One region of the Streptomyces sp. NPDC048018 genome, then DNA from elsewhere that is predicted to be linked to it. Evidence: riboswitches for the same ligand, from Rfam matches in the RefSeq annotation. Region 1 holds a riboswitch; the other holds the start of a gene.
What was found. Region 1 has a riboswitch for cyclic di-AMP ahead of ACGF1Z_RS02600 (transglycosylase SLT domain-containing protein). Riboswitches for the same ligand answer to the same signal wherever they lie in the genome.
Positions count from the first base shown of each region.

Region 1 (4,131 bases):
CCATCGGGGCCTTCGGAATCGGCACCACCGAGTTCGTCATCATGGGCGTCCTGCCCCAGGTCGCCGGTGACTTCGGGGTCTCGATCCCCACCGCCGGCTGGCTGGTGACCGGCTACGCCCTGGGCGTCGTCCTCGGCGCGCCGCTCCTGACCGTGCTCGGGACGAAGGTGTCCCGCAAGAAGATGCTCATGTTCCTCATGGGCCTGTTCATCGTCGGCAACGCGCTCTCCGCGTTCGCGCCGAGCTTCGGCCTGATGCTCGCCGGCCGGGTCGTCGCCTCCCTCGCCCACGGCGCGTTCTTCGGCATCGGGTCCGTCGTCGCCGCCGACCTCGTGGCGCCGGAGAAGAAGGCCTCCGCGATCTCCCTGATGTTCATGGGCCTCACCGTCGCCAACATCGTCGGCGTCCCCGGCGGCACGTACGTCGGCCAGGCGATCGGCTGGCGCGTCACGTTCCTGCTCGTCGCCGCGCTCGGCGTCCTCGGCCTCCTCGGCGTGGCGCGCCTCGTGCCCGGGACGGGACGGCCGCCGGCCGCGAACGTCCGCGCCGAGTTCGCCGCCTTCCGGAACGTACAGGTCTGGCTGGCCATGGCGATGACCGTCCTCGGCTACGGCGGCGTCTTCGCGGCCGTCACCTACATCACGCCGATGATGACCGAGGTCGCCGGCTACACCGAGGGCGCCGTCACCTGGCTGCTCGTCCTCTTCGGCGTCGGCATGTTCCTGGGCAACCTGCTGGGCGGGAAGTTCGCCGACCGGGCCCTGATGCCCATGCTCTTCGTCGCGCTGGGCTCCCTCTCCGCCGCCCTGTTCCTGTTCACCGCGACGGCCCACGACAAGGTCCTCGCGGCGGTCACGCTGACCCTCGTCGGCGCACTCGGCTTCGCGACCGTCCCGCCGCTGCAGAAGTGGGTCCTCGACCAGGCCTCCGCCGCGCCGACGCTCGCCTCCGCCGCCAACATCGGCGCCTTCAACCTCGGCAACGCCCTGGCCGCCTGGCTCGGCGGCGTGGTCATCGCCAGAGGTCTCGGCTACACCTCCCCCAACTGGGTCGGCGGCCTCCTCGCCGCGTCCGCCCTGCTGCTGGCCTTCCTCGCCGCGTTCCTCGACCGGCGCACCCGCCGCTCCCGGATCGTCGCCGGCTCCGCGGAGTCCGTGACCGCGGCGACCGTCCCGGACGCCCGGCAGGTCCCCGCCGGCCTCGGCCGCTGACCGTCCCCCGCACGCCCCGCCCGCACTCCCGCACCACAGATCCAAGGAACGTCATGACCCCCTCCGTCCCCACCGTCACCCTCAACAACGGCGCGGAGATGCCCCGCCTCGGCTTCGGCGTCTTCCAGGTGCCGGACGAGGAGACGACCGCCGCCGTCGCCGCCGCGCTGGAGGCCGGCTACCGCTCGATCGACACCGCGGCGGTCTACGGCAACGAGGCCGGCGTCGGCAAGGCGCTCGCGGACTCGGGCCTCGCGCGTGACGAACTGTTCGTCACCACGAAGCTCTGGAACGCCGACCAGGGCCACGACACCACCCTCAGGGCCTTCGACGCGAGCCTCGCCAAGCTCGGCCTCGACCACGTGGACCTCTACCTCGTCCACTGGCCGGCCCCGGCCCGCGACCTCTACCTCGACAGCTGGAAGGCCATCGAGCAGCTCGTCGCCGAGGGCCGCGTACGCACGGCGGGCGTCTCCAACTTCCGCCCCGCGCACCTGAACCGGCTCCTGGACCACAGCGACCTCGTCCCGGCCGTCAACCAGATCGAGCTCCACCCCGGACTGCAGCAGCGCGAGCTCCGCGAGCTGCACGCCCGCCACTCGATCGTCACCGAGGCCTGGAGCCCGCTCGCCCAGGGCGCGGTCCTGAGGGAGCCGGCGCTGCGGGAGATCGCCGCCCGGTACGGCCGGAGCACCGCCCAGGTCGTGCTGCGCTGGCACCTCCAGCTCGGCAACGTCGTGATCCCCAAGTCCGTCACCCCGGCGCGCATCCGCGAGAACATCGACGTGTTCGACTTCGCCCTCTCCGCGGACGAGATGACGGCCGTCGCCACGCTCGACCGGGGGCTGCGCACCGGCCCCGACCCGGACACCCTGAACTGAGAACGGAACGACGGAGCTCCCGCACCCGGCCGAGGCGGCCGGGTGCGGGAGCACGTCCACGCGCGTCCGCGGGCGTCAGTAGGCGCCGAAGACGTTGTCGATGGAGCCGTAGCGGTCGGCCGCGTAGTTGCAGGCCGCCGCGATGTTGGCGACCGGGTCGTACGGGTCGTTGGCCGTGCCCTCGACGTGGTAGGCCTGGAAGGTCGGGTCGATCACCTGCAGCAGACCCTTGGAGGGGGTGCCGGCGACGGCGTTGGAGTCCCAGTTGTTGATGGCCAGCGGGTTGCCCGACGACTCGCGCATGATGTTGCGGTGAATGCCGTCGTAGCTGCCGGGGATGCCCTTCGCGGCCATGATGTCGAGCGCCTCACGGATCCATCCGTCGAGGTTGTCCGGGTACGAGGTCGCCTTCGCCGGGGCCACGGCCTGTACCACGGCACCCGCGCTCGCGGCGCTCGCCGTCGCCGGGGTCCGGGCCGCCGCGGGCTTCACGCCCGACAGGGCCGCGCCCCGCGCGTCGACGGTCAGCCGCATGCCGGGGCGGATGAGGGCCGGGTCGGCACCGACGGCGGTCCGGTTGTCCTGGTAGACCTTCTTCCAGCCGCCCTTTACCGCGTACTTCCGGGCGATCTTGGAAAGGGAGTCACCCGCGACGACCGAATACCGCACGGTTCCGGGAGCCTTCGTCACCTGCGCGACACGGGCCGTCGCCTTTTCGACTGCGACGGTGTGTACCGCCTGCGGAGTGACCGCCCCGGCGGTCGTCGCGCCGGCCAGCGGCAGGGCCAGGGCGGCGCTGCCGGTGATGCCGACGGCGGCGATGCCACGGGTGAGCGGGAACTTCTTGGAACGGCGGTGCTTGGCGTGTCCACGCATGGCGGGGTCCTCTCCTCCGCCTGCGAGGTGAGCTGTCGGGTTCGGGCAGGAGATGCCCGGCCGTGCCTGAGGCACGGCTTCACCCCGAGCCGCTCCCGGAGTCCGGGGGCGGCGGAGAACCTGGGTCCCCCGCTCCTGCCTGAAGTGGTCGTGTATGCGGTACCCGGGCGGTGGCAGGATTCGGCGTTTCCGTCCGGTTGCCGGGTGACCGTAAGCGAATTCTTCCGGCGAAAACAAGACGGGAATTCATCAAAGCAAATGGATCATTCGGGGAAAGGGAAAGGATCATTCCCCCTCTTTCACCATCACCGCGCCAACGACTCCCCCGGGACTCGGATCTGACGTCACGACAGGATTCTCCCGGCTGGAAAGGCCGTGACCCACATCACGCACTCCCGCCTTTGCGCGCTTCGGGCACAGAAAAGCTCCAATGCCGGAATTCCTTGAGCATTCCGGCATTGGAGCTCAATAGCGGGACATCTACCTCTTTGTCCGAATGGGTACGTTACGGGTCACCGGGCCGGCTCGCGGCCCGGCTCCTCGTCCTGCTGCAGTGCCGCCTCCCCCTCGGTGTCGAGGTGCGGGAGGATGCGGTCCAGCCAGCGCGGGGTCCACCAGGCACGGGCGCCCAGCAGGGTCATCACGGCGGGGACGAGCAGCAGCCGGACGATGGTGGCGTCGATGAGGACGCTGACCGCGAGGCCCAGGCCGAGCATCTTGATCACGATGTTGTCGGACACGATGAAGGCGGCGAAGACGCTCACCATGATCAGCGCGGCGCAGGTGATGACCCTCGCGGTGATCTCCAGGGCATGGGCGACGCTCGCCTCGGCGTCGCCGGTGCGCAGCCACGCCTCGCGCACCCGGGACAGCAGGAAGATCTCGTAGTCCATGCTCAGGCCGAAGACGATGGCGAACATCATCATCGGCACATAGCTCTCGATGGGCACCTTGCCGGAGACACCGAGGGAGGGGCCGCCCCAGCCCCACTGGAACACGGCCACGACGACGCCGTAGGACGCGGCGATCGACAGCACGTTGAGGACGGCGGCCTTGACCGCCACGAGGAGCCCGCGGAACACGGTCAGGATGACCAGGAAGGCGAGCGCGACCACCACCGCGATGATGAGCGGCAGCCGGCTGGAGACGATGTCGAGGAAGTC
Region 1 is NZ_JBIDBK010000001.1:567,754-571,884, forward strand. It holds gene ACGF1Z_RS02590 (MFS transporter) at 1-1,211, shown strand, start outside; gene ACGF1Z_RS02595 (aldo/keto reductase) at 1,265-2,092, shown strand; gene ACGF1Z_RS02600 (transglycosylase SLT domain-containing protein) at 2,168-2,968, opposite strand; cyclic di-AMP (ydaO/yuaA leader) riboswitch at 2,973-3,129, opposite strand; gene ACGF1Z_RS02605 (MMPL family transporter) at 3,481-4,131, opposite strand, start outside.

Region 2 (4,131 bases), on a different contig from region 1:
GTGCTGCTCCTCTTCCTCTTCCGGCGCAGGGACTTCACGGGCCCGGTCGACGGCCTCGTCCACGCGGGCTTCACCGCCACCGGCTTCGCCTTCACCGAGAACATCCTCTATCTGGGGAACGCTTTCGGTGAGGACATGGACCTCGGCACCGGAGGCCTTTCGACGACGGTGGGCACGTTCTTCGTCCGGGTGATCATGTCCCCGTTCGCGCACCCCCTGTTCACCTCGCTCACCGGCCTCGGCTTCGGCTTCGCCGCCCTGCTGCCGGCGACCGCCCGGCTCCGCCGCACCCGGCTGGTGCTGCTGCCGGTCGGTGGCCTGCTCGGCGCCATGGGCATGCACGCGCTGTGGAACGGGTCGGCGACCTTCCATCCGCTGGCGTTCGTCGTCGTCTACGGCATGTTCATGGTGCCCGTCTTCGCCCTGCTCACCTGGCTCGCGATATGGAGCCGCCAGAAGGAGCTGCGCACGATATCCGGCGAGCTCCCGGCCTACGCGACGGCCGGGTGGCTCGCTCTCGACGAACCGCTGGCGCTCTCCTCCATGCGGGCCCGCGCGCTGGCCCGCGGATACGCGGCGCGCAGCTTCGGCAAGCCGGCCGCGCAGGCCGTCGGGGAGTACGAGGCGTTCGCGACGACCCTGGCGTTCCTGCGGCACCGCGCCCGGCGCGGCCAGGCGGCGCCCGACTTCACGGCCCGCGAGCAGGAGTTGCTGCACCACCTGTGGCAGCGCCGGCAGGTCGCCTCTCCTGCGCTCACGTACGCGGCCCGGGCGACCGGCCGGGTCTGGGCGCCGCCGCAGTACCTGGACTACGGCGGCTACAACCCGTACCGGAGCTAGCCCGCCGCGACCGGCCGGCCCGGGCCAGGCCTCGCGGCGCAACGCCGCCTCGGCCCCGGCGGCGCCTCGGCGCCTCAGGCCTCCGACGCCTCCGTGAGCGCCGCCAGCTCCGCGTCCGTCAGCTTCAGCTGCGTGGCCGCGATCAGCGCCGGGAGCTGCTCGACCGTGCGGGCCGAGGCGATCGGGGCGGCGACGGTCGGGCGGGAGGCCAGCCAGGCCAGGGCGACCGACGCCTGCTCGGCGTCGTGGGCCGCGGCCACCGCGTCGAGGGCGGCGAGCACCTTCCGTCCGCGCTCGGTCTCCAGGTGACGGCCGGCCCCCTGGGCGCGGGCACTGGCGACGGCGGCACCGGGACGGTACTTGCCGGTGAGGAAGCCGGCCGCGAGACCGTAGTACGGCACGGCCGCGAGACCGCCCTGCTCGGCGGTGTCGAGGAGCGGGCCCTCGTACGTGTCGCGGGAGACCAGGTTGTAGTGCGGCTGGAGGGCGACGTAACGGGCGAGGCCCTCCGCCTCGGCGAAGTCGAGCGAGGCGCGCAGCCGCTCCGGGGAGATGTTGGAGGCGGCGACGGCTCGGACCTTGCCGTCCTTCACCAGCTGGTCGAGGGCGGTCACGATCTCCTCGACCGGCACGGACTCGTCGTCGAAGTGCGTGTAGTACAGGTCGATGTAGTCGGTGCCGAGGCGGCGCAGCGACTCCTCGGCCGCGGCCTTGATGTTCGTGGCACCCAGGCCCTTGTAGCGGGAGTGGGCGCCGACCTTGGTGGCGACGACGACGTCGGAGCGGTTGCCGCGGGAGGCGAGCCAGCGGCCGATGACGGTCTCGGACTCACCGCCCTCGTTGCCCTCGGCCCACTGCGAGTAGACGTCGGCGGTGTCGACGAAGTTGCCGCCCGCGGCGGCGTAGGCGTCGAGGACGGCGAAGGACTGCGCCTCGTCGGCGGTCCAGCCGAAGACGTTGCCACCGAGGGAGAGCGGGAAGACGTGCAGGTCGGAACGGCCAAGACGGCGAAGAGAAGTCATGGGGTGGTCAACGGTCCGCACCGTCGGGCCTATTCCTGGCCACCGGGACCCGCGGGACGGGTCCCGCGGGGACGGACGTCAGATGCTCAGGCCCTTGGAGCGGAGCCAGCCCGCCGGGTCGATGCCGTCGCCGGACGGGGTGTGGACCTCCAGGTGGAGGTGCGGGCCGGTGACGTTGCCGGTGGCGCCGACGCGGCCGATGGTCTCGCCGGTGCCGACGGACTGGCCGACGCCGACCGTCATCGAGGACAGATGGCAGTACCAGATCTCGGTGCCGTCCTCGAGCTCCAGGACGATGCGGTAGCCGTACGCGCCGGACCAGCCGGCCGACTTCACGGTGGCGCCGTGGACGGCCTTGACCGGGGTGCCGGTGGGAGCAGCGAAGTCCAGGCCGGTGTGGTAGCCGGAGGACCACATCGAGCCGGCCTCGCCGTAGGTCGAGGTGATCGTGTAGGAGGAGGTGGGCAGCGAGAAGCCGGCGGCCAGCTTGGCCAGGCGCTCCGCCTCCGCCTTGCGCGCGGCCTCCTCGGCGGCCTTCTTCTCGGCCTCGGCGGCCGCCTTCTCCGCCGCGTCCGCCTTGGCCGCGGCCTCCGCGGCGGCCTTCTCGGCGGCCTCCTTCTCCGCCGCCGCCTTCTCCGCGGCGTCGGCGGCGGCCTGCTGCTGCTCGGCCTGCTGGAGGATGCGGGCGCGCAGGGTCTCGCCGGCGTCGGCCTGCGTCCGGGTCTGTGCGCCGGTGCCGGAGGCCGTGGCGTCGGTGGTGGTGTAGGTGAGCGCGGTGAGCGGCTGGGTGGTGTTGCCGACCGCGCCGCCCGTGTCGCTCTTGTCGTGGCCGATCAGCTCGCCGACGCCGGGGAGCTCGGAGGCGTCGGGCAGGTCGACGTCCGGCAGGGCTATGGAGACCGGGGGCTTCTGCTGGGCGGTGGCCAGGCCGCCGGCACCGACAGCGGCGATGACGCCGACGCCGAGGACGGTGGAGGAGCGGGCGAAGTTGGAGCGCTGCTTGACGACGCGGTGCCGTCCGCCGGACCGGCGGTCCCGCAGGGAGTCCTCCGTCGGGTTCCATTCCTCGCCGCCCGCGGCGCCCGCCGCACCGGCGGAGTCGAAGTAGTCGAAGGGGGCTTGAGGAGCGGGGGTGTCGGACGCCACGGAGGCGCTCTCCTTTCCTTCCTTTCGCCTACCGGGTTAGCTGACGGGTTCGGAGCAGGAAGGTCTCCTACGGGCGTGCCGCATGGGTGCGGTGGGGCCCGATTCACCCCAAGTGGTGGTTCCCCGGTTCCCTTGCGGGATTCGGCGCGTGCGCACGGTGCCGCCTCTTGCGGCGGCTGGGACGACCGCGCTGCGTTATCGAACGTTAATAGACCCGGCCACTCGATTCCAAGCCGTCCCTCTTGATCATTCACTGAATTAGGAGGGAATCGCCCGACTTGAGCTCCACTCAGATACGCGCCGGTAACGAGCCCCGTTTCTGACGTTACGTCAATGGTTATCGGAGGGACACCCTGCGACTACGAGCGGTCACCGAGCCCCCGGATCCCCCGCCGGCACGACCGGCATCGTCCGCCGCCGCTCCGGCTGACCGGCCGCCGGACGGCTCACCGCGAGCAGCGCCATGTCGTCCGTCGCGCCCCCGCCGGTGTGCCGGCGCACGTCCGCCACGAGCGCGTCGAGCAGTTCCTCCGGCCCCGGGAAGAGCCGCCCCGCGAGCCGCTCCCCCGGGTCGTAGAAGACCCCGTCCGCGTCCCGCGCCTCCGAGAGCCCGTCCGTGTAGAACAGCAGCGTCGAGCCCGGCGGATAGGACGCCTCGTCGGCCCGGTCCGGCCACGCGGCGAGCTCCCCCATCCCCAGCGGCAGCGCGGCATCGCTCGGCCGCAGCAGCTCGACCCCGCCGTCCTCGCGCAGCAGGAGCGGCTCGGGGTGGCCGCGGTTGACCACCCGTACGACCCGGTCGCCGCCCGGGATCTCGGCGAGCACGGCGGTCGTGAAGCCCTCGAAGGCGTCGAGACCGTCCCGCCGGGTGCCCTCCCGGGCCAGGGCCCGCTCCAGGCGCGCGGCCACCCCCTCCAGCGTCCCCTCCTGCTCCGCCGCCTCCCGGAAGGCGCCCAGCACCACGGCCACCGCCTCCACCGCGTCGAGCCCCTTGCCCCGGACGTCCCCGACCACGAGCCGCACCCCGTGCGGGGTTTCCTGCACCGCGAACAGGTCGCCGCCGATGAACGCGTCGGCCTGAGCCGCCTCGTAACGGGCCGCGATCTGCAGCCCGCCGATCCGG
Region 2 is NZ_JBIDBK010000005.1:712,227-716,357, reverse strand. It holds gene ACGF1Z_RS23260 (PrsW family intramembrane metalloprotease) at 1-840, shown strand, start outside; gene ACGF1Z_RS23255 (aldo/keto reductase) at 915-1,862, opposite strand; gene ACGF1Z_RS23250 (M23 family metallopeptidase) at 1,941-3,008, opposite strand; cyclic di-AMP (ydaO/yuaA leader) riboswitch at 3,020-3,165, opposite strand; gene ACGF1Z_RS23245 (PP2C family protein-serine/threonine phosphatase) at 3,378-4,131, opposite strand, start outside.
Region 2: another riboswitch for cyclic di-AMP. It lies ahead of ACGF1Z_RS23250 (M23 family metallopeptidase); the one in region 1 lies ahead of ACGF1Z_RS02600 (transglycosylase SLT domain-containing protein).